DNA from 2 places in the Brevibacillus choshinensis genome. Region 1 is predicted to be linked to the other one. Evidence: a T-box and tRNA genes for the amino acid it is inferred to sense, from the RefSeq annotation. Region 1 holds a T-box; the other holds one or more tRNA genes.

What was found. The T-box of region 1 lies ahead of serS (serine--tRNA ligase). A T-box ahead of a tRNA ligase gene usually reads a tRNA of that ligase, here a tRNA-Ser.
Region 2: it encodes a tRNA-Ser, which carries the amino acid that the T-box ahead of serS (serine--tRNA ligase) is inferred to sense. The anticodon was not compared.

What each region holds. Positions count from the first base shown of each region.
Region 1 is NZ_CP069127.1:31,027-42,264, forward strand. It holds gene guaB (IMP dehydrogenase) at 31-1,491, shown strand; gene JNE38_RS00230 (D-alanyl-D-alanine carboxypeptidase family protein) at 1,682-2,989, shown strand; gene pdxS (pyridoxal 5'-phosphate synthase lyase subunit PdxS) at 3,161-4,045, shown strand; gene pdxT (pyridoxal 5'-phosphate synthase glutaminase subunit PdxT) at 4,056-4,631, shown strand; T-box leader at 4,786-5,006, shown strand; gene serS (serine--tRNA ligase) at 5,058-6,338, shown strand; gene aceB (malate synthase A) at 6,759-8,369, shown strand; gene aceA (isocitrate lyase) at 8,424-9,716, shown strand; tRNA gene JNE38_RS00260 (tRNA-Arg) at 9,880-9,956, shown strand; gene JNE38_RS00265 (hypothetical protein) at 10,088-10,366, shown strand; gene JNE38_RS00270 (DNA cytosine methyltransferase) at 10,448-11,238, shown strand, end outside.
Region 2 is NZ_CP069127.1:2,152,733-2,163,970, reverse strand. It holds gene JNE38_RS11070 (acyl-CoA synthetase) at 1-1,197, opposite strand, end outside; tRNA gene JNE38_RS11065 (tRNA-Ser) at 1,819-1,907, opposite strand; gene JNE38_RS11060 (aldehyde dehydrogenase family protein) at 2,027-3,451, opposite strand; gene gabT (4-aminobutyrate--2-oxoglutarate transaminase) at 3,464-4,822, opposite strand; gene JNE38_RS11050 (peptidase) at 4,845-6,122, opposite strand; gene JNE38_RS11045 (3-oxoacid CoA-transferase subunit B) at 6,164-6,841, opposite strand; gene JNE38_RS11040 (3-oxoacid CoA-transferase subunit A) at 6,823-7,485, opposite strand; gene JNE38_RS11035 (aspartate aminotransferase family protein) at 7,532-8,884, opposite strand; gene JNE38_RS11030 (PucR family transcriptional regulator) at 9,026-10,570, shown strand; gene ablB (putative beta-lysine N-acetyltransferase) at 10,573-11,238, opposite strand, start outside.

The DNA.
Region 1 (11,238 bases):
TAAAACTATCACCGAGAGGAGCTTTTTACTGTGCGGGAAGACAAATTCGTAAAAGAGGGTTTAACGTTTGATGACGTCCTGCTCATTCCGGCAAAATCGGAAGTTTTGCCAAGGGATGTAGACTTAAAAACGAAATTGAGCGATTCGGTTACCTTGAACATTCCTCTGATCAGTGCAGGAATGGATACCGTGACAGAGTCTGCACTTGCGATTGCCATGGCTCGCCAAGGTGGGATCGGAATTGTCCATAAAAATATGACCATTGAGCAGCAAGCGAGTGAGGTGGACCGCGTAAAACGCTCGGAAAGCGGCGTTATCACCAATCCATTCTCCTTGTCGCAGGATCATACCGTAGCAGACGCGGATGCGCTCATGGGCAAATACCGAATTTCTGGTGTGCCGATCGTAGACGATGACAAGCATTTGATCGGGATTTTGACCAACCGCGACCTCCGTTTCGTGCACGATTTCACAACCCCGATTCGTGATGTGATGACAAAGGATGGACTTGTGACGGCACCAGTCGGAACCACCTTGCAACAGGCTGAAGAAATCCTGCAAAAGCACAAGATTGAAAAGCTTCCATTGGTGGACGAGCATAACATCCTAAAGGGACTTATCACCATCAAGGATATCGAGAAAGCGATCCAGTACCCGAATGCCGCAAAAGATCCGCAGGGCCGCTTATTGTGCGGCGCGGCTGTAGGAGTTTCTGGCGATACATTCGAGCGTGCAGCGGCTCTGGTGAAGTCTGGTGTGGATGTGCTCGTAGTAGATACGGCCCATGGCCACTCCAAAGGCGTAATTGAAACGGTAAAAGAAATTCGAAAAGCATATCCTACCCTTACCATCGTCGCAGGAAACGTGGCTACTGGCGAGGCGACTCGCGAATTGATTGAAGCAGGTGCTTCCGTAGTTAAAGTAGGGATTGGACCAGGCTCGATTTGCACGACCCGTGTCGTCGCAGGTATCGGGGTGCCGCAGATTACAGCGATCTACGATTGTGCCCGAGTAGCGCGGGAATACAATATTCCAATTATTGCCGACGGGGGCATTAAATACTCCGGTGATTTGCCAAAAGCCATCGGCGCAGGCGCTTCTGCGATCATGATCGGTAGCCTGTTCGCTGGAACGGAAGAAAGCCCAGGGGAATTTGAAATTTACCAAGGCCGTCGCTTCAAGGTTTATCGCGGTATGGGTTCCATCGGTGCGATGAAAGCGGGAAGCAAAGATCGGTATTTCCAGGAAAATGAACAAAAGCTGGTTCCAGAAGGCATCGAAGGCCGTGTTCCTTACAAAGGCCCATTGGCAGACGTCACGTTCCAAATGATCGGCGGTCTGCGTGCCGGAATGGGGTATTGCGGAGCGAAAACCATCAACGATTTGATCGAAAATGCTCAGTTCGTTCGAATCACAGGCGCTGGCTTGCGTGAGAGCCATCCACATGACGTGCAAATCACGAAAGAGGCTCCAAACTACTCAATTTCCTAGGAAACAATATAGTTCAGAGGACCTAAAACCCCCTTTCCTTCTAGTGAAAGGGGGTTTTTTCTAAGGTTTGCCATGAATTACAGTCCGAAACAAGCTTCAAGCCTGCCTATAAACTATGGTAAACTGAAAATGGTGTGTGCGCTTAGCAGGAAGACTAGTATCGACAGAAATGGGAGAGTGAGAGAATCTAATGAAACGAAAGACATGGACAAAGCGTTTGACAGGTCTGTTCCTTTCTGTCGCTGTATTCGCTACAGCAATGGGAGGAGCTGCGACAAAGGCCAATGCAGCACCTGCAGCCGATCTACAACTGGCAGCCAAATCTGCCATTCTCTTAGAAGCATCAACAGGTAAAATCCTGTATAGCGTCAATCCTGACGTTCCACTGCCACCTGCCAGCATGAGTAAAATGATGTCGGAGTACCTGGTGCAAGAGGCGGTTAAGCAAAAGAAAATCAAATGGGACGAGCAAGTACCCGTGAGTGAATACGCGTTTTATGTGGCGAAAATTTCTGACGCATCTGGCGTTTATCTGAACGCTGGGGAATCGTTTACCGTACGTGAACTGTACCAGGCAATGGCTGTTGTTTCAGCAAACGATGCTACGGTTCTGTTGGCAGAAAAAGTAGCCGGCAGCGAGCCAAACTTTGTGCAAATGATGAACAAAAAAGCAAAAGAATTGGGAATGACCAATACGTCTTTTGTAACATCTACGGGTCTGCCCGCAAATGAACTGGGTCCATACTCCGTTCAAACCGATCAAGTGGAAAACCTGATGTCTGCTCGTGACTCCGCGATCTTGGCCCGTGCCTTGATTCGTGATTTCCCGGAAGCGGTAGAGGTATCCAAAATCCCTCGCTTTACGTTCCGTGCAGGGAAACCGGATGAGTTGAAAAAAGCAAACTACAACTGGATGCTGCCTGACCTGAATAACTACTATCCAGGAGCAGACGGTCTGAAAACAGGATATACCCAAGCGGCAGGATACTGCTTCACTGGTACGGCTACACGGGACAACATGCGCCTGATTTCCGTTGTGATGGGTACCGGCAGTGAAACCAAACGCTTTGTAGAAACCAAAAAGCTGTTTGACTATGGCTTTAGCAACTTCAAACTGACAAAGCAAATGGACAAAGGAGCGGCAATCAAAGGCTTCGAGACTGCGCCGGTGAAAAACGGTGTGGAGCTGGAGGTCAGCGCTCAGGCAGGCAGTGAGGTAAACGTGCTGACCAAAATTGGTTCGGAAGCAAAATTCACCCCGACCGTAACCTTCCAAGAGCTGACCGCACCCATCAAGCAAGGCCAAATAATCGGTAAGCTTGTCTTGAAAGAAGAAGGTGCCAAGGACAGCGATTATTTGCAGGCAGAAGATGCAGCAAAATCCGGAATTGACGTCGTGGCTAGCCAGGAAGTCGAAGAAGGCAGCTGGATTCGACTGTTCTTCCGGAGCATCATTCAGTTCTTCAGCAACCTGTTTAGCAGCGCAACAGGCAAGTAAAATAGAACCAGTCCCCATCTCCATGCGAGGTGGGGATTTTTTTGCATTTTTATGGCTGTGAGAAATAAGGGTTGTTTTTTTCAGTATGTTTCGTTTACAATGACCTTATCAACGAACCATAACACCACAGAACAGTTCGACATCTAACTTCATGATATAGGGGGAAACGAAATGGTACAGGTAGGAACATCCCGCGTGAAAAAAGGTATGGCTGAAATGCAAAAAGGCGGCGTCATCATGGACGTGATCAATGCTGAGCAAGCGAAAATTGCCGAGGCTGCTGGTGCGGTGGCAGTCATGGCACTGGAGCGCGTGCCTTCTGACATTCGTGCAGCAGGCGGCGTAGCGCGTATGGCTGATCTGGGCATCGTAGAGGAAGTATTGAACGCTGTATCGATTCCTGTTATGGCAAAAGCGCGTATCGGTCATTTCGTGGAAGCGCGTGTTCTGGAATCCATGGGGGTAGATTACCTCGATGAGAGCGAAGTACTGACTCCTGCGGATGATTTGTACCATATCAATAAAAAAGAGTTCACTGTACCGTTCGTATGTGGTGCGCGTGATCTGGGTGAAGCACTGCGCCGTATCGGCGAAGGCGCATCCATGATCCGCACAAAAGGGGAGCCAGGGACCGGAAACATTGTGGAAGCAGTTCGTCATATGCGCACAATGATGGCTCAAATTCGCAAGGTTCAGGCGATGTCTTACGACGAATTGATGGCGGAAGCAAAAAATCTGGGTGCTCCTTACGAGCTGCTGGAACAAGTACACAAGACAGGCAAGCTGCCAGTCGTTAACTTCGCAGCAGGCGGGGTAGCGACTCCTGCAGATGCGGCTCTGATGATGCAGCTTGGTTCCGACGGCGTGTTCGTAGGGTCCGGTATCTTCAAATCCGAAAATCCGGAGAAATTTGCTCGCGCGATTGTGGAAGCAACCACTCACTATGATGATTACGAGCTGATCGCTCGCGTATCCAAAGGATTGGGCAGCGCCATGACAGGCATTGAAATCTCCAAAATTCGTGAAGCGGACCGTATGCAAGACCGCGGCTGGTAAGGTGAACGCTATGAAAATCGGTGTATTGGCCCTTCAGGGTGCAGTAGCGGAACACGTTCGAATGCTGGAGGAGGCAGGGGCAACAGCTGTTTCCGTGAAGAAAGTGGAAGAGCTGGATGACCTGGACGGCTTGGTCATTCCGGGCGGAGAAAGCACGACGATCAGCAAGCTCATGCACAAATACGGGTTCATGGAAGCGGTACGCGATTTTGGGAAAGCGAAAAAACCGATCTTTGGCACTTGCGCAGGGGCGATCCTGCTGGCGAATCGGATCAACGGCCAAGAGGATGTTCACCTCGGTTTGATGGACATCAAGGTCGAACGAAATGCTTTTGGCCGTCAGAAGGAAAGCTTTGAAGTCGAAATGCCGATTGCGGGTGTCGCTGCTGATTATCCGGCTGTTTTCATCCGAGCTCCTTATATCATGGAGGTAGGGGAAAACGGTCAGGTACTCGCGAAGTACGAGGACAAAATCGTAGTCGCAAGAGATGGCCATTACTTGGCCGCCGCGTTCCATCCTGAATTGACAGAAGACAATCGCTTGCACCGGTACTTCCTCGATATGGTGAAGGAGTATCGCAGCTAATTCATCTGTTAGCGAAAACAGGACCTGCATCGAAATGGTGCGGGTCTTTCTTGTAGAGTCCCCTCTTGGAAAAAACGGGTAACTGCCAGACAGCCGCCCTTTACACAGGTATAGAACCTGTAGTACAGTAAACAATAGAATCATGAGTGAATGAGAGAATGCGATGATGAGAACAAGTACTTCGTAAGTGCCTGGCTTAGAGAGTCGGTGGATGGTGCAAACCGAACCGGTGTACGAAGGAATCCATCTCGGAGTGGCAAAGGATCAACTTTGTCCGGCACCGTCCCGTTATGACGGAAGAGTGGACCGATGCGAGCAGTAAGACGCATTTGTCAACGAGGGTGGCAACGCGGGTATACAACACTCGTCCCTTACCAGGGGACGGGTGTTTTTTATTTTCGAAAATCGATTCGGAGGGGTTCTCACATGTTGGACGTAAAAGTACTGCGCCAGGACCTGGAGGAAGTAAGACGCCGCTTGGAACATCGGAATGAAGATATTTCGGCGCTGGATCAATTTGCAGAAGTAGATGAAAAAAGACGCCAGGTGATTCAAGAAGCCGATGCGTTGAAAAACAAGCGCAACAATGTATCCGAGCAAGTAGCGGTGATGAAGCGCAACAAGGAAAATGCCGATCATCTGATCGCGGAAATGAAAGAAGTAAACGAGCGCATCAAAGTGCTCGATGAGGAATTGCGTCAGCTGGATGAGCAACAGGAAATGATTTTGCTCAGCTTGCCTAACCTCCCGCACGAAAGCACTCCGATCGGGACATCGGAAGACGACAATGTGGTTGCCTGGACATGGGGTGAGCCTCGCAGCTTCGAGTTTGAGGCAAAACCACACTGGGATCTCGCCAGCCAAGCCGGTATCCTCGATTTTGAAACAGCGGCAAAGGTAACAGGAAGCCGATTCGTGTTCTACAAAGGTTTGGGTGCTCGTCTGGAGCGCGCTTTGATGAACTTCATGATGGATCTGCATGCCAACGAGCACGGCTATGAAGAAGTGATCCCGCCATATATCGTCAACCGTACGAGCATGACAGGAACCGGTCAATTGCCGAAGTTTGAAGAAGACGCGTTTAAACTGGAAGGACCTGATTACTTCCTGATTCCGACCGCTGAGGTGCCAGTGACCAACATGCACCGCGACGAAATCATGGACGGAGCAGACCTCCCTCGTTATTATGCGGCATTCAGTGCTTGTTTCCGCTCGGAGGCAGGTTCGGCAGGTCGTGATACACGCGGGTTGATTCGCCAGCACCAATTTAACAAAGTCGAGCTCGTGAAATTCGCCAAGCCGGAAGATTCGTATGATGAGCTGGATAAACTGGTGAAAAATGCAGAGAAAGTCTTGCAGCTCTTGGGCTTGCCGTACCGTGTCCTGAGCATGTGCACTGGCGATCTGGGCTTTACAGCTGCCAAAAAATTTGACCTCGAAGTATGGATTCCGAGCAACAACACGTATCGCGAAATCTCGTCGTGCTCGAACTTCGAAGACTTCCAGGCTCGTCGTGCAAACATTCGCTTCCGCCGCGATACCAAATCGAAGCCTGAATTCGTGCATACTCTGAATGGATCGGGCCTTGCGATTGGCCGTACCGTTGCTGCGATCTTGGAAAATTACCAAGAAGCAGACGGAACGATCATCATTCCAGATGTGCTGCGTCCGTATATGGGCGGAGTGGAAAAAATCTCTCCGAAATAAGAAGTGAATTTGACGTGCAGAACAGCTCTTGATCCATCGGGATTAGGGCTGTTTTTGTGTTGTAATACAGAAGGAAAAATTTAAAAATTGTGTGTTGCACTGTACCAATCCCTGTTATATAATAAAAACAAATCTTAAGAATATTGTTTTAATACAGAATGTGGAGGGAATGGAATATGGACTGCTACCGTTGCGAGGGAAACGGCGAACAAAGTTGCACAAGATGTGGAGGAGTAGGTCACGATGAAAATGGGGCGGCTTGCCACTATTGTCTGGGCGATGGGCATGTCACCTGCAGCCATTGCAGCGGAAGCGGGTATCAGGAGTAACACCATTTTTTTTGCACCTTCTGTACTATAATACAAAGTTAATTATGAATCTGTATCATAATAACGTTTCTCTGATGGAGGAGGAGCTATCTTGACCACGATTCCGACTAATCCTTACCCCCTGGAGCTCGGCATTACAGGAGAATGGCATGACGGCTATCGCGACATTCTCACGCCGGAAGCCATCCAGTTCATCACCCGGCTGGAAAAGACGTTTGGAGACAGAAGACAGCGATTGCTTGCGCAAAGACAGGAGCGGCAACTGAGAATCGATGCGGGAGAGCTGCCAGATTTTCTGCCAGAGACGGCGGAGATTCGAAAAGGAGATTGGACAGTAGCTCCACTGCCAGCCGATTTGATGGATCGGCGTGTAGAAATTACTGGGCCAGCCGGTGACAGGAAAATGGTCATCAATGCCTTGAACTCTGGAGCGCGCCTCTTCATGGCAGATTTCGAAGATGCGAACTCTCCGACTTGGGAAAATACGATTCAAGGCCAAATCAACATGAAGGATGCGGTACGCCGCAATATCTCCTACACTAGTCCGGAGGGAAAACGGTACGCGCTGAATGAAAAGACAGCTGTGCTCATCGTTCGCCCACGCGGCTGGCATTTGGAAGAGAAGCATATCACCCTTGATAACAAGCCGATCTCAGGCAGCCTGCTGGATTTCGGACTCTACTTTTACCACAATGTTCAGGCGCTGATGGCCAACGACACGGCACCCTATTTCTATCTACCCAAGCTGGAAAGCCATTTGGAAGCCCGCCTCTGGAATGATGTGTTCCTGTTCGCTCAGGATGAGCTCCATATCCCGCGTGGCACGATCCGGGCAACTGTACTCATCGAAACCATATTGGCAGCCTTTGAAATGGACGAAATTTTGTACGAGCTGCGTGAGCACAGCGCTGGTCTCAACTGTGGTCGATGGGATTATATCTTTAGCTACATTAAAAAGCTTCGTAATCAGCCTGAAGTAATAACACCTGACCGTGCACAGGTCACGATGACAGTACCGTTTATGAAGGCGTACACTTCGTTGGCTGTGAAAACGTGCCATAAACGTCAAGCGCCATGCATCGGCGGGATGGCTGCACAGATCCCGGTCAAGAACGACCCAGTCAAAAATGAAGAAGCGATCGCCAAAGTACGAGCAGATAAAGAGCGGGAGGCGTACGACGGACACGATGGAACGTGGGTAGCTCACCCTGGCCTGGTTCCCGTTGCCATGGAAGTGTTTAATCGTCTGATGAGAGAGCCCAACCAGATCTGGTACAAACGGGAGGACGTACAAGTGACGGCCAGCGATTTGTTGGCTGTACCAACAGGTGTCATCACAGAGGAAGGCGTCCGCACGAATATCAGTGTCGGTATCCAATACGTCGAGGCATGGCTTCGCGGCTTTGGCGCTGTTCCCATCCATAATCTGATGGAAGACGCAGCGACTGCCGAAATTTCTCGGGCACAGGTCTGGCAGTGGATCCGTCATCCACAGGGAGTGTTGCAGGATGGACGCAAAGTCACAGAGGGATTGGTGAAACAGTGGCTGACGGAGGAGCTGCAAGCGTTGAAAACAGCTATGGGACAGGAGCGTTACGAGGAAAGCAAGTTTCCGTTGGCGGGTCAGCTCTTTCTGCGGCTGGTCACGGAGGATGAATTCGAGGACTTCCTGACGGTTCCCGGCTACAACTATCTTTCCTAGGCTTAGGCATTTCTACTTTTTCATAAAAAATAAAAGTGAGTGGGGGAAATGAAAATGGGCACAAACAACCAAAAGCAAGAAGCGATTCAACAGGTGGAGCAAAGCTGGAAATCCGAGCGTTTCCAAGGAATTACCCGTACTTATACCGCAGAGGATGTAGTTCGTCTGCGGGGATCTGTCCAAATCGAACATACTTTGGCTCGAATGGGTGCAGAACGACTGTGGAATTTACTCCATACCGAGCATCACGTCAAGGCACTGGGTGCTTTGACCGGGAATCAGGCGATTCAACAAGTAAAAGCGGGGCTGAAGGCGATTTATCTGAGCGGCTGGCAGGTAGCCGCTGACGCCAACCTCTCTGGACAAATGTATCCGGACCAAAGCCTCTACCCTGCAAACAGCGTTCCTCATGTAGTGAAGCGCATCAACCAGGCGCTCCAGCGCGCAGATCAGATCGATCAATCCGAAGGGGGTACCGACACGCATTGGTTCGCACCGATCGTAGCGGATGCGGAAGCTGGCTTCGGAGGTCCATTGAATGTATTCGAGCTGATGAAAGGCATGATTGAGGCGGGAGCAGCAGGGGTTCACTTTGAGGATCAGCTCGCGTCTGAGAAAAAATGCGGCCACATGGGCGGAAAGGTGCTCATCCCGACACAGGCGGCTGTTCGCAATCTGATTTCCGCCCGACTCGCAGCCGATGTAATGGGAGTACCGACGATTATCGTGGCTCGCACGGATGCCAACGGTGCTTTCCTCATCACGAGTGACATCGATGAGCAGGATCAGCCATTCTTGACCGGTGAGCGCACTCCAGAAGGTTTCTTCCGACTGCGTGGCGGCCTGGATGCAGCCATTGCCCGCGGCCTCGCGTATGCACCGTATGCAGACCTGATCTGGTGCGAAACGTCTGAGCCGAATCTGGAAGAAGCACGTCGCTTTGCAGAGGCCATCCATGAAAAATTCCCTGGAAAGCTGCTTGCTTACAACTGCTCGCCATCCTTTAACTGGAAGAAAAAGCTGGATGAAGAGTCGATTGCACGCTTCCAGGATGAGCTGGGCGAGATGGGCTACAAGTTCCAGTTCGTGACTTTGGCCGGTTTCCATTCTCTGAACTACGGCATGTTTGAACTGGCGAGAGGCTATCGTGATCGCGGCATGGCTGCTTATTCTGAGCTGCAGCAAGCGGAGTTCGGCAGCGAGATCCATGGCTATACGGCCACTCGCCACCAGCGCGAGGTAGGTACCGGTTACTTTGATGAAATCGCTCAAGTCATCGCAGGGGGAACATCCTCTACGACTGCACTTAGCGGATCTACCGAGGAAGAACAGTTCGCTCATCAGTGATGGGTCAACACGATAGAAGCGACAAAGGACTAGGAGATAGGCTCCTAGTCCTTCTCGTATTTCTGCTCGCGGGGCCTGTTTGTTTGCCAAAAAGAGGGGAACGGCATATAATAAAGGATGTAGCGGGCAGCAGATGTACGGTGCTGGCCCCGATTGTCTCCATGTCCCCGTAGCTCAGCAGGATAGAGCGTCAGTTTCCTAAACTGTAGGTCGGAGGTTCGAATCCTCTCGGGGACGCCATACAGCTTCAAAACCTTTATACGACGCGGCTCTCTGGATATCGGAGAGCCGTGTTTTCATTTATCATGGAAGCAACCAGTTTAGACCATGTAGACCACTACCCCTCCCCAAAATATACAGGAGGGAAACAAATGGACAGACGCAAAGGCAAAACTTTGGTACGTAAGCGGCCCAGTGTAGACTTACATGGTCAAGATTATACGCTAGACCAACTGTTTGAGCGATTCTACAGCTTCAAAACGTCCCAAGGGCTTCGTGATCGTACACTGAGTGAACACCAGAAGCTGTATACCTACTTTCGTGGCTGGCTACAACAAAAAATCCCCAATCCGAAGGTTGGGGACATTTCACGGGATACTGTACAGGCATACATTACCTACATGGCGCAGGAGCGTGTACAATTCGTTTAATAATAGAATAGAACTTTCAATACCAATTTACCAATGCCAATGCTTCTCTAACACGCTATAATAGTTTAAGGAGTTGATACAATGAGAACTATTACTTTTGCAGATCTATGTGCAGGCATAGGTGGATTTCGCTATGGTTTGGAGAAAATCGGATGGAAATGTGTTTATTCTTGTGAAGTTGACGACAACTGTGAAGCAACATATAAATTAAACTATAAAGATGCATTTAATAAAAAGGATATTGCAGACATCAATCCGCTAGAATTATACGGTGTGGATGTCTTTTGCTCTGGTTTTCCATGCCAGCCATTCTCAATAGCAGGAAAACAGCTTGGATTTGAGGATCCAAGGGGCGAAGTATTCAATCATATTCTTAGGCTTGTTGATGGAGCAAGGCCCGCTGTTGTTTTCCTCGAAAATGTAGCAAATTTAGTTAGGCACAATAATGGTGAGACATTCTCTTTGATGGTAAACTCCTTAAAAGATCTAAATTACAACGTATTTTATAAAATACTGGATAGCTCTTATTTCGGAGTTCCTCAAAGGCGTTCTAGAGTATATATCGTAGCTTTTAGAAATGATTGTAATATTAATGATTTTATTTTTACAGAAAAAAGAACAGAGGAAACTCATTTTAGAAGATTTATTAAGCATGGAGACAATTCCATACCTATAACAAGTAAATGGCAAGAATATATCGATTTGTATACTGGGAATATTACAATCAACGAAATGAGTTTTAACGTACCAAAAACTCGCCAGACTCTCGAACGAATTAGTCCTAAGGCAAATTTAAATGATTGTATATTTCAGATACGATCTAGTGGAATTAGGGCTATATCGCTGGACGAACCACTTCCCACTTTTGCTGT
Region 2 (11,238 bases), 2.1 Mb from region 1:
ACCGCTATGGAACCAGCCTCCCTGGAAGGCAGCCTGTGATTTTTCAGGATCACGGAAATAGCCGATCATCGCATGACTTGTCCGGTGCACGATCTCTCCCACGCTGCCACGAGGCACTTCGTTTCCTTCGTCATCTACGATTTTCGTCTCCACATTGAGTGACGGTTTTCCGGCGGAGCCCGCTTTGCGGATTTGCTCGCCTGGCTTTAACACCGTGGCGAGAGGCGCTACTTCAGTTTGACCGTAGAAGTTGTAGAACTGGGCCTCTGGCAAACGCGTATTCAGCTCTTTCAACACTTCGACGGGCATGATTGCTGCACCGTAGTAGCATTTCTTGAGTGAGCTGAGATTGCGCGATGCAAATTCAGGAGAACGCAGCAGCGCGATCCAAACCGTCGGAGGGCAGAACAGCTGGGTGGCTCGGAACGTTTCTACCGTCTCCAGCATGATTGCCGGTGTCGCCGCCTCCAAAATGACACCGCTTCCGCCGAGGTATATGTAAGGCCCTAAAAAGCAATGCAGCTGTGCGCTATGAAACAAGGGCAGGGCATGAATCGCGACATCATCCTCTTTCATGTCGCCATCGATGATCGTGCTGACATACTCGGAAATGATGCTCTTATGCGTCAGCATGACCCCTTTTGGCTTCGACTCCGTACCGCTCGTATACAAGATATGAGCGACATCTTCATCATCGAGCTCCACATCCGGCTCCTGATCATCGGCCTCTTGGATCCACGCCCGAAATGGGACCCACTCTCCACTCTGAGCGGTTGGCTTGGAGATCAGCGCCTGCACTTTGGGGACCATGTCTGACAGCCTGATTGCCCCCTGTGCGAGCTCCTGGAACTCGGGTGAGACAAATACGGCACTGACTTCTGAATGTCCCAGAATGAAAGCCACGTCCTCTTGATTCAGCATGTAGTTGATCGGTACCATGATGATGCCTGCTTTGGCCAAAGCGAAGTTGAGAATCACAAAGTCCATTGAGTTGCGGGATAGTACGGCCGCCCTCTCTCCTTTTTGCAAGCCCTTGGAGATGAAAGCCTGTGCAGCCTGGTTGACGATCCGATCGAGCTGACTGTATGTAAGGGCCTCTTCTTCGAACTGCAAAGCGGTCTTTTCTGGAAAACGTCCGCGACTCCGCCTGAGAATATCCCCTAACGTATTTCTCCTTACGCGCTTGGCCTCGATCATGTGCATGCCCCCTAGCTTCGTTTCCTCCTAGTATACATTGTTTTCTTTATTGCGTGTATATTCTGATATTTTTCCACAAAAAAGACGGCAGCTTCGTCTGCATTTTTGAAGCTGCCGCAGGGCCCCAAGAAACAATCGAGTCCTTACGTACAGGATATATCATTACGCCTCATTCATCGACATTGATTCTTCTGGATTTTGAGGAAAAAAACGGTCGTTTGACTGTCGCTGCCCCGATAATCACTGCTCGAAGCAAAAAAAAACTCCAACCGGTAAAGGCTGGAGCGTCAAGGGTAGTACGTTAAGTACTTACGTGAATAACTATAAGATACAGGATTTTTGACCTATTGCCTACAAGTATATACAGGAAAGAGTGCCTTATTTGTGCAAAAAAAATAGCGACGACTCTCTGCACTGATTCGTTCGCCGCAGTTCCCAAGATGTTTGTACTAGATGATTTCCTTACAAATCCATTATGCATCTGGTCGACTAATGGTTCCACAAGTAAATGTTGGAATTGGAGGGAGATTGCACAATTTCAGTCATTCTTTTGGCAAATAAAAACGTTCCGCCCAAGTCTCTTGCAGAGAACTCAGAACGGAACGCGCATCCTCGTATGTATGGCGGAGGGAGCAGGATTCGAACCCGCGTGAGCTTGCACTCTAACGGTTTTCAAGACCGCCCCGTTATGACCACTTCGGTATCCCTCCACGTTTCAACAAGTTCTACTATAGCACAGCTAGTCTCTCGAATGCAAGAGGATGCTTCCAAATGATTGACTGGCTCCCAGCTGCTTGCTTGGGAGCCAGTTTTCATGACTTTTCCTCTTTTACTTCTTGATGACCACTAATTTCATCTCGGTCAGCTCTTCGATGGCGTATTTCACGCCTTCACGTCCCATCCCGCTTTCCTTGACGCCGCCATACGGCATGTGATCCACGCGGAAGGTCGGAATATCGTTGATCATGACCCCCCCGACATGCAGCTCGTCGGCAGCCTGCAGCGCGAGTCCCAGATTGCTCGTGTATAAGCCTGCTTGCAAGCCATAGCGTGAATCATTGACCAGCTCAATCGCTTCCTGGACGGACTCTACAGCGTTAATGAGAACGACCGGACCAAAAACTTCCTGGCAGGATACTTTTGCATCCGCCGGAACTCCTGTCAGCACTGTCGGCTGCAGCATGCGATCGACCACTTCGCCACCGCATTCTACACGTGCTCCGTGCAGCTTGGCTTCCTCGATCCACGACACTGCGCGCTCTGTCTCTCGCGGGCTGATCATTGCGGAATAATCAGCATCCTCCGACAAGGAGTCTCCTCCTCGCAGCTTCTTGGTCTCCGCGACGAACTTGCTCACGAATTCCTCAAAGCGTTCTTTTATCACATAAATGCGTTGCACGGAAATGCACACCTGACCAGAGTAGGCAAATGCACCGAAAATGCAGCGCGGAATCACTTCGTCGAGATTCACATCCCGATCGATGATGACTGCCGAATTGGAACCGAGCTCCAACGTGACGCGCTTCAGCCCTGCCCGGTTGCGAATATCGATCCCCACTGCGGGGCTTCCTGTAAAGGTCAACGCCTTTACTCGAGGATCCTTCACCAAAAGGTCTCCCACAGTCGCTCCGCTGCCTGTCACGACGTTCAAGGCACCGGCAGGCACTCCAGCCTGCTCTGCCACCTCAGCCAGGAAAAAGGCCGATAGAGGGGTCTGTGACGCTGGCTTCAGCACAACGGCGTTGCCCGCTGCGAGAGCTGGCCCTACTTTGTGGGCAACCAGGTTCATCGGGAAGTTAAACGGCGTAATCGCTCCGACTACCCCAAGCGGTTCGCGGACCGTGTACGCCAGTCTGCCTTCTCCACCGATGGCCGCATCCAGCGGGAGTGTTTCTCCGTGGACGCGCTTTGCCTCTTCGGCTGCGAACTTGTAGGTCTGAATGGTGCGGATGACCTCGCCGCGCGCAGTTTTGATGGGCTTTCCCGCTTCCAACGCGATGATCCTGGCTGCTTCCTCCAGTCGCTCATCCATGATGTGCGCGATTTTTTCCAGAATGGCTGCCCGCTGATAGGCAGGCATTTTCCACATGACAGCGGTCGCTTCCTCCGCTGCGGCAATCGCCGCTTTTACGGTTTCTGGATCTGCTTGCGGGATTTGAGCAATTTCTTCACCGCTGTATGGAGAATACAAGGGGGCATAGGCAGCGGCTTCAACCCACTGCCCTCCAATAAAGCATGCTTTCTTCATGGCCATCTCCTCCGTCCGTTAGCGATTCGGTGTGCAAAGCTCAGCCAACACACTCTCCAGCACGTTCAAGCCCTCTTCCAGCTGCTCGTCGGTAATGACCAGCGGGGATAGAATGCGGATCACGTTGCTGTAAAGCCCCGCGGACATGACAACGATCCCATTTTGGTAGCAAGCCTGAACGATTTTTGCTGTCAGCTCTTTATTCGGTTCCTTGCTTGCTTTGTCCTTCACGAGCTCGATCCCGCACATCGCGCCTAGACCGCGCGCATCGCCCACCTCGGCAAATTGCTGCTTGAACTGCTCGAATCGTTTGAGAATGGTGTCGCCAATGGTCTTCGCCCGCTCCAAGAAGCCATCCTGCTCCATCATTTCGATGACCTTCAGCGCCGCCACGCAACCGAGAGGACTGCCGCCGTACGTTCCGCCGATTTCACCCGGATTCGGAGCATCCATGATTTCGGCGCGTCCTGTCACCGCACTGATCGGCATGCCGGCTCCGAGAGACTTGGACATGGTAATGATGTCGGGCACGACGTCGTAATGCTCCATCGCAAACATTTTGCCTGTGCGTCCAAAGCCGGTCTGCACTTCATCCGCGATCAGGAGAATGCCGTACTTGTCGCAAATGGCCCTTACACCCTGCACGAAGGTTTTCGAAGGGGCTACAAATCCGCCTTCTCCTTGGACCGGTTCCATGATGATCGCCGCCACGTTGTCCGCAGCCACTTCGGCGAGGAAGAAGTCTTCGAAACGACGCAGCACTTCCGCATCCGTCTCCTCGGGAGAAGCACCGTACGGAGAACGATAGTAGTAAGGGTAGGTCATTTTGTACGTGTCAGGCGCAAACGGACCGAACTCATATTTGTAAGGGCGGACTTTGCTCGTCAGCGACATGGCGAGCAGCGTGCGTCCATGGAAGCCTCGCTCGAACGAGATGATGGCTTTGCGTCCTGTGTATTTGCGGGCGATTTTCACCGCATTTTCCACAGCCTCTGCCCCGCTGTTCAGGAAGAACGTCTTCTTCGCGTGGTCCCCCGGCGTAATCTGATTCAATTTTTCAGCGAGCTTCACATACGGCTCATACATCATGACGTGGAAGCAGGTGTGTATGTATTGATCCAGCTGTTCTTTGAGCGCTTCCACCACCGCCGGCGGGCAGTGCCCAGCATTAATCGATCCGATGGCACCTGCAAAGTCAATAAACGTATTGCCATCAATATCTGTCAGCAGCGCCCCCTCGGCCTTGGCCACAAACGCTGGTGTGGTATTGGACGGTCCGCGCGGCACATTCGCCTCTTTTTTCGCGAGCATTTCTTGTGATTTGGGACCTGGTACTGCCGTTTTCAATTGGATGAATTTGGTCGTGATCGGACTCATGGAAAACCCTCTCCTTCTCGTTTTAGTTCGTTGTATCAGCGACTCCGCACCATTCCATCAGCGTCAGGGCAAAGATCTCGGCACATCGCAGCACGTCGTCCAGCACAATGTATTCATTCGGGTAATGCGCAACCTGCGTAACCCCAGGCCCTACCACAATCGCAGGTGTATCTGCCAAAGCGGTCAAAAGCCCACCATCCGTACCCCACGGCGATGCCTCCACAACGGCACGGTCGCCTGTCACCTGCACGAATTGGCGCTGCAGAATCTCCATCAGCGGATGATCTTCCGCTACGGCTCCCGGTACCCACCTCGCTCCGTACCATTCCAGTTCCACTGGTGCCTCTGCGAACCAAGGGTCTACCTCCGCCAGAGCTTTCAGGGCAGCTGCCATCTCTGCCTTGGCATCCTCCATTTGTTCACCCGGTGCGACTCCCATGCGTCCTTCCAATTTGACCAGATCCGCTACAGAGGACGGCCATTTTCCCCCTTCAATCACGCCGATGTTGATTGGGATTGGGATTGGCAGCTTTTCATACAGCGGATCGTCCAGGCGATCGTTGCGTTCCTTTTCCAGACGGCCGATCGCCTGCACCACTGCCAAGCTTTTTTCGATCGCGCTCACGCCTTCATAGCGAGTCCCTCCGTGGGCCGAACGTCCTTTGACAGTCAGGCGGAACCACATGGACCCTTGCTGCTTCGGGAAGATCTTCATGTTCGTCGGTTCAGGAATGAGTGCTGCATCGGCCTTGTAGCCACGCAGGATCGTCGCCAGCGTGCCTGCTCCCCCGCTCTCTTCTTCTACGACACTTTGGAAAATGACGTCGCCTTTCAGCTTTACCCCTAGTTTCTGCAGCACCGAAACAGCCAGAAGGGAAGAAAGGTTTCCCCCTTTCATGTCCGTAGCGCCGCGTCCGTACAGCTTGCCATCCTCCACCTTGCCGCTGAAAGGATCATCGCTCCATTGGGCGCTGTCCCCTGCCGGAACCACGTCCACGTGTCCATTCAGAATGATGGAGCGACCTTCCCCAGAGCCTTTCCATACCCCGACTACATTTGGACTGCCTGCAAACTCCTGCCGCGGGGAAACAAAATACGGATGCTTCAGAAGTTCCTCGCCTTCCATCACCCACAAATCAACACTTGCTCCCATTGCATCCAATGTTTTGGCGATGCTTGTCTGGATGGATTCTTCTGCGCCTTGGACGCTTGGATTTTTTACCCAGTCTTGCAGCAGTGCGACTGCTTCTTCCCGATCCTTCTCTAACTGTTCCCGTATGAGAGATTGCCAGTTTGCCATGCTCTTCCTCCTGACTCGTGGATATTTGGTTTTGAAGCGGCTTATCGAAATACGCCTACCTCGCCGTCCATTTTCAGCTCCGCCTCCGTCGCTCCGATGACATCCGCCACGCAGTACGGATACATGACCTCCCGCAGGTAGAGGCCGTCTGGCATGACCTGCATGACAGCCATATCGGTGATGATCCAATCTGCGGCCCCCTTCGCCGTCAATGGCAGCGAGCATTCCCTGACGATTTTGGAGCGTCCATTCTTATCGAGATGAGTGGTGACGACCATGACCTTTTTCGCTTTTTGCGCGAGCTCCATGGCTCCGCCCATCCCCGGCACTCGTTTGCCCGGTACGATCCAGTTGGCGATATCCCCGCTCTGACTGACCTCAAGCACCCCGAGAATCGTCATATCCAGCAGTCCGCGGCGGATGATGGCAAAGGCAGTCGCACTGTCAAAGAAAGAAGCCCCTGTCGCAAGCGTGACCGGAAAACCGCCCGCATTGCAGAGCATCGGGTTTTCCTCCCCTTTTTTCGGGCTTGGTCCCGTGCCCATGATCCCGTTCTCCGCATGAAACATGACCCGGACGTCAGAAGGGATAAAATCGGCTACCATCGTGGGAATTCCGATCCCCAGATTGATGATCATCCCATCCTCGACTTCCATGGCAGCTCGCCTCGCGATCCGTTCTCGATAGGTCTCTGTTTCTTTTACTTCTCCCATGCCCATTGCCAGTTCACCCCTTCACTTTGCACGATAAAGTTGATGAATACGCCGGGCGTGACGATCTCCTCCGGTGACAGCTCGCCGATTTCGACGATTTCATCCGCTTCCACGATGGTGATATCCCCTGCCATTGCCACCAGCGGGTTAAAATTCCGTGCGCTTGTATCGAATACCAGATTGCCAAAGCGATCTGCCTTCTTCGCGTGGACAATCGACACCTCGGCCGTGAGCGGCGTTTCCAGCAGGAACTCCCTTCCGTTCAGCACGACTTTCTGCTTGCCTTTTTCCGCGATCGTCCCGATGCCGACGTCAGACAAGATCCCGCCCAAGCCTACTCCTCCTGCACGTACGCGCTCCGCGAGGATTCCCTGGGGGCAAAACTCAACCTCCAGCTCACCTGCCGTCATTTGCGCTCCTGCGTTGGGGTTTGAGCCAATATGGGAAGCAATCACTTTTTTGACTCGCTTCTCTGTCACCAGCTTGCCGATCCCAATGTGTGGAAAGGCTGTGTCGTTACTGATCAGCGTCAGATCCCGCACTCCTTTTTCCAGGATGCCTTGGATCAGGGAAGGAGGATTGCCGACCCCGCCGAATCCTCCCGCCATGAGTGTCATCCCATCGTGGAAATGAGTCAGCGCTTCCTCCATGGAGATCACTTTTTCAAATCGGTTGGTCACGAGCTCTCTCTCCTCTCTATCCGATCAGGGCCTTCTCTTGCAGCTCCTGCTGTACGCTTTCGATCGCTGCTTTTAGCAGGCTGATCAGCTCGTCAATCTGCTCTTTCGTGATCGTCAGCGGCGGTGCCAGAATCACGCTGTCACCTGCGACCCCTTCGATCCCACCCACTGCTGGGTAGACCAACAGCCCTTTTTCAAATGCCTTGGCGATGACCTTCCCGCTCACATTTTCGGACAGGGCGAATGGTTCCTTGGTTTGCTTGTTCTTCACGAATTCCAAGCCGCACAGCATGCCTAATCCTCGTGCGTCACCGACCAGCGGCAACTCAGTTGCGAGCTCCTGGAGGCGTTGCAGCAAATAGGCTCCTTGCTCAGCAGACTTTTCGATTAACTGGTGTTTTTCTACATAGTTCAGGACAGCGAGCGACACGGCCGCAGACTGCGGATTTGCACTGTACGTGTGTCCTGCCATGATCAGGCCGCTGCCATTCGCGATCGTCTCGATGATTTCCTCCGAAACGATGGTAGCGGCCATCGGGGTGTATCCTGAGCTCATGCCTTTCCCCAGCGTGATCATGTCAGGAACGACGCCCCAATGATCGACGCCGAATGCTTTTCCGGTACGCCCTATGCCCGTCATGACCTCGTCGGCGATAAAGAGCACATCGTACTTGTCGCAAATTTCACGGATGCGCTGGAAGTAGCCATCTGGCGGTACGACAGCGCCTGCAGTGGCTCCGATGACCGGCTCCGCGATGAAGGCCGCGACTTGATCCGGTCCGACGCGGAGAATAGCCGTCTCCAATTCGTTGGCACACGCAAGTCCATACTCTTCCAGGCTCATTCCCTCCGGCTTGCGGTACGGATATGGCCCTGTAATTGCCGGATAGTCCTCCAAGAGCGGAACAAACCGTTTGCGGCGCAGCACGTGTCCGGACATGGAGAGCGCTCCCATGGTGATTCCGTGGTAGCTCATCCAGCGGGAAATGATGCGGCTCTTGGTCGGCTTTCCTCTTTCCTGCCAGTATTGAATCGCAATTTTTTGAGCGGTCTCTGTCGCTTCCGACCCGCTGCTGACGAAGAACGTCCAATTCAGGGAACCAGGCGCCCACTCTGCCAGCTTGGCACCCAGCTTTTCTACGGCGTCACTGCTAAAGTGTGAGCGGTAGGCAAAGGACACTTCCTTGGCTTGCGCGTACATGGCTTCCACGACTTCGTCCACCGCATGGCCGATGCTCACCGTGACTGCGCCGCTGCACCCGTCGATGTATTGTTTGCCCTCTGTGTCGTAGAGGTAAATTCCTTTTCCGTGAGAGATCACCGGATAGTTCTTACCCAGCTCAGGCTTGATTACATAACTTCTTTCCATTGTCGCCACCTCGCTTTTCTCTACCTTCATCGTAGCTGACTGAGCAGCCGTAGCCATCCGACGAGCTGGCAAAAAAACATGGAAAAGTGACAAAATCTTTTGTACATTTTGTATAAAGAACTTTTTGTGGAGGGATCGCTGATGACGATTTCGATTCGGGAGGCCCTTCAACTGCCGGATATGGTGCAGACGAGATTGATCGCCGGGGCTGGCGGCTTGGATAACCCCATCCGCTGGGTCACCATCGTAGAAGTGCTGGAGGATACGTCCAGGCTGCAGGAAGGCGAATTTCTCATTACGACAGGCTTTGGTCTTGCTGACAATTCAGAGCGCCTCGCTTCTTTCATCCCGTCCTTAGCCAGTCGAAAATTGAGCGGGGTCGCCATTCATACCGGCTTTTATTTGCGAGAGATCCCAGCCGCTTTTATCGAGATGGCAGATCACCTGCAGCTGCCACTGATTGAAATACCAGCGGAAATCAACTTTTCCACCATCACGAAAGCGATTTTGCAGCCGATCGTCAACCGCCAATTTGAGACGCTCGCCTATTCGCAGGCCATTCACAACCGCATGATTGAAGCCGCTCTCTCCAAGGGTGGTCTGCCAGCCATTACAGGAGAGCTTGCGACGCTTACCGGCGGTGCCGTCACCCTCATTGACGCCTTGGGTTTTGAAGTGACCCAGCATGGATCCACCGATCTTGCTGCCGATGCCTCCATGGAAAAAAGCGCCCATTCGATCCCGATACGCGCCAATCGTGAGCATTTTGGCACGCTGACGCTGGTCAAGGCCCAACAGACTTGGAAGGAGCTGGACGATGTAGCCCTTCAGCATGCCTCTACCTTGTGTGCATTGGAGTATGTAAAGGAAAGAGCGGTCTCCGCTACGGAATGGCGACTGAAGGGTGACTTTGTAGAGGAGCTGTTAAATGGAAAGCAAATGAGTCGAGCTGAACTGGAAAGCCGCTGCCGCATGCTGGGATACCCTCTGACGGGCGGACATCTGGTCGTCGCGCTGAAAGTAGATGTTCAAGACGAGGCAGCCCTCTATGAGCTTCATCAGAGTGCGATCATGCTGATGCGCAGACTGTGCGACAGGCAGCAGCGGTCGTATTTACTAAGGGAGAGGCCCCACTATTTACTCTTTGTTTTTCCGGACAACCGATCGATTCTGCAGCTGCTTTCACTGTTCGCGCAGCGCTGGGAACAGCTTCACCCCAGCTTTTCTTTGCACCTGGCCATGAGCAATCCTCGCTTGCATCTGGAAGATGTGGCTGCGGCTTCCGAGGAGGCTTTTTTCGCCCTGCAGGCTTACCCCTTGCTCGCGACGGCGCCGGACATGCTCCGCTATCATGACATGCAGGGCTATCAATTCCTGTTTCCGTACCATCGCAGTCAGGAGTCCCTCTCGGCGCTGTGGAAGCCCTTGCTGGACCCGCTGATCGGCTACGACAAGAAGCACAACCAGCAGCTGCTGGAGACGCTGGAGGTCTATTTGCAGCAAAACGGGAACGGGCTGCAAGCGTCACAAGCGTTATATATTCACCGTCACACGCTGAAATACCGATTAACGCAGATTGAAGAAAAAACGGGCTACCGCCTGGAGGATGCCCACCAGCGCTGGCAGCTGCAATTGGCCCTGATGGCCCGCCGTCTCCAGAAGCAGTTGTATCCCTCTCAGGCGTAGCCCTACTCCCACGTGGAGCGCAGTGGTTTCACCCAGATGTTCATATCCTCGAACCCGGAAAAAATCGTGCAATTATTGATCAATCTCCCTCGGTACTCATAGCCCATCTTGGACGCCGTCACGTTCATGCCAGGAGATTGCGCTCTCGTCAATGTGTACAGGAAGTAGATGCCCGACTCCTCCATCTTGCGTTCCAGCGCGCTGAACAGCGGTTGGAGGAGTCCCTTTCCGGCGTGATCCGGATGAGTGGCGCAGTCCGTCATCTCGGCAGAGCCCATCCGTTCACTGACTTCGGCAGAGGCGGCGCAAGCGATCTTTCCTTCGTGCTCTACGACCATGTACCGAGTCCCCTCGTCCATCGTCTTGCAGATGTACGCTGGATCATCCATTGGCGTCGGATACGTCGCAAACACCAAGCCGTACAGCTGTGCCAGCTCTTGTGCATCAGTCTGATCTGCCTCTCGCATGGCATAACCTGCAGGCAATGGCTTTTCTTCCCCATTTCCCTTTTTACTGAGACTCACTGCCAATATTTCTTCTGCGAGCGCTGGGGCCACTGATGTCGCGCGTTCCTCCGTCAAGTAGGAGGAGAGCATCTGCGCATTTTCCCCGTGAAAGAAGCCATCAATCACTCCTTCCCGGCGATACCCCAGCGCAAGCCACTTTTC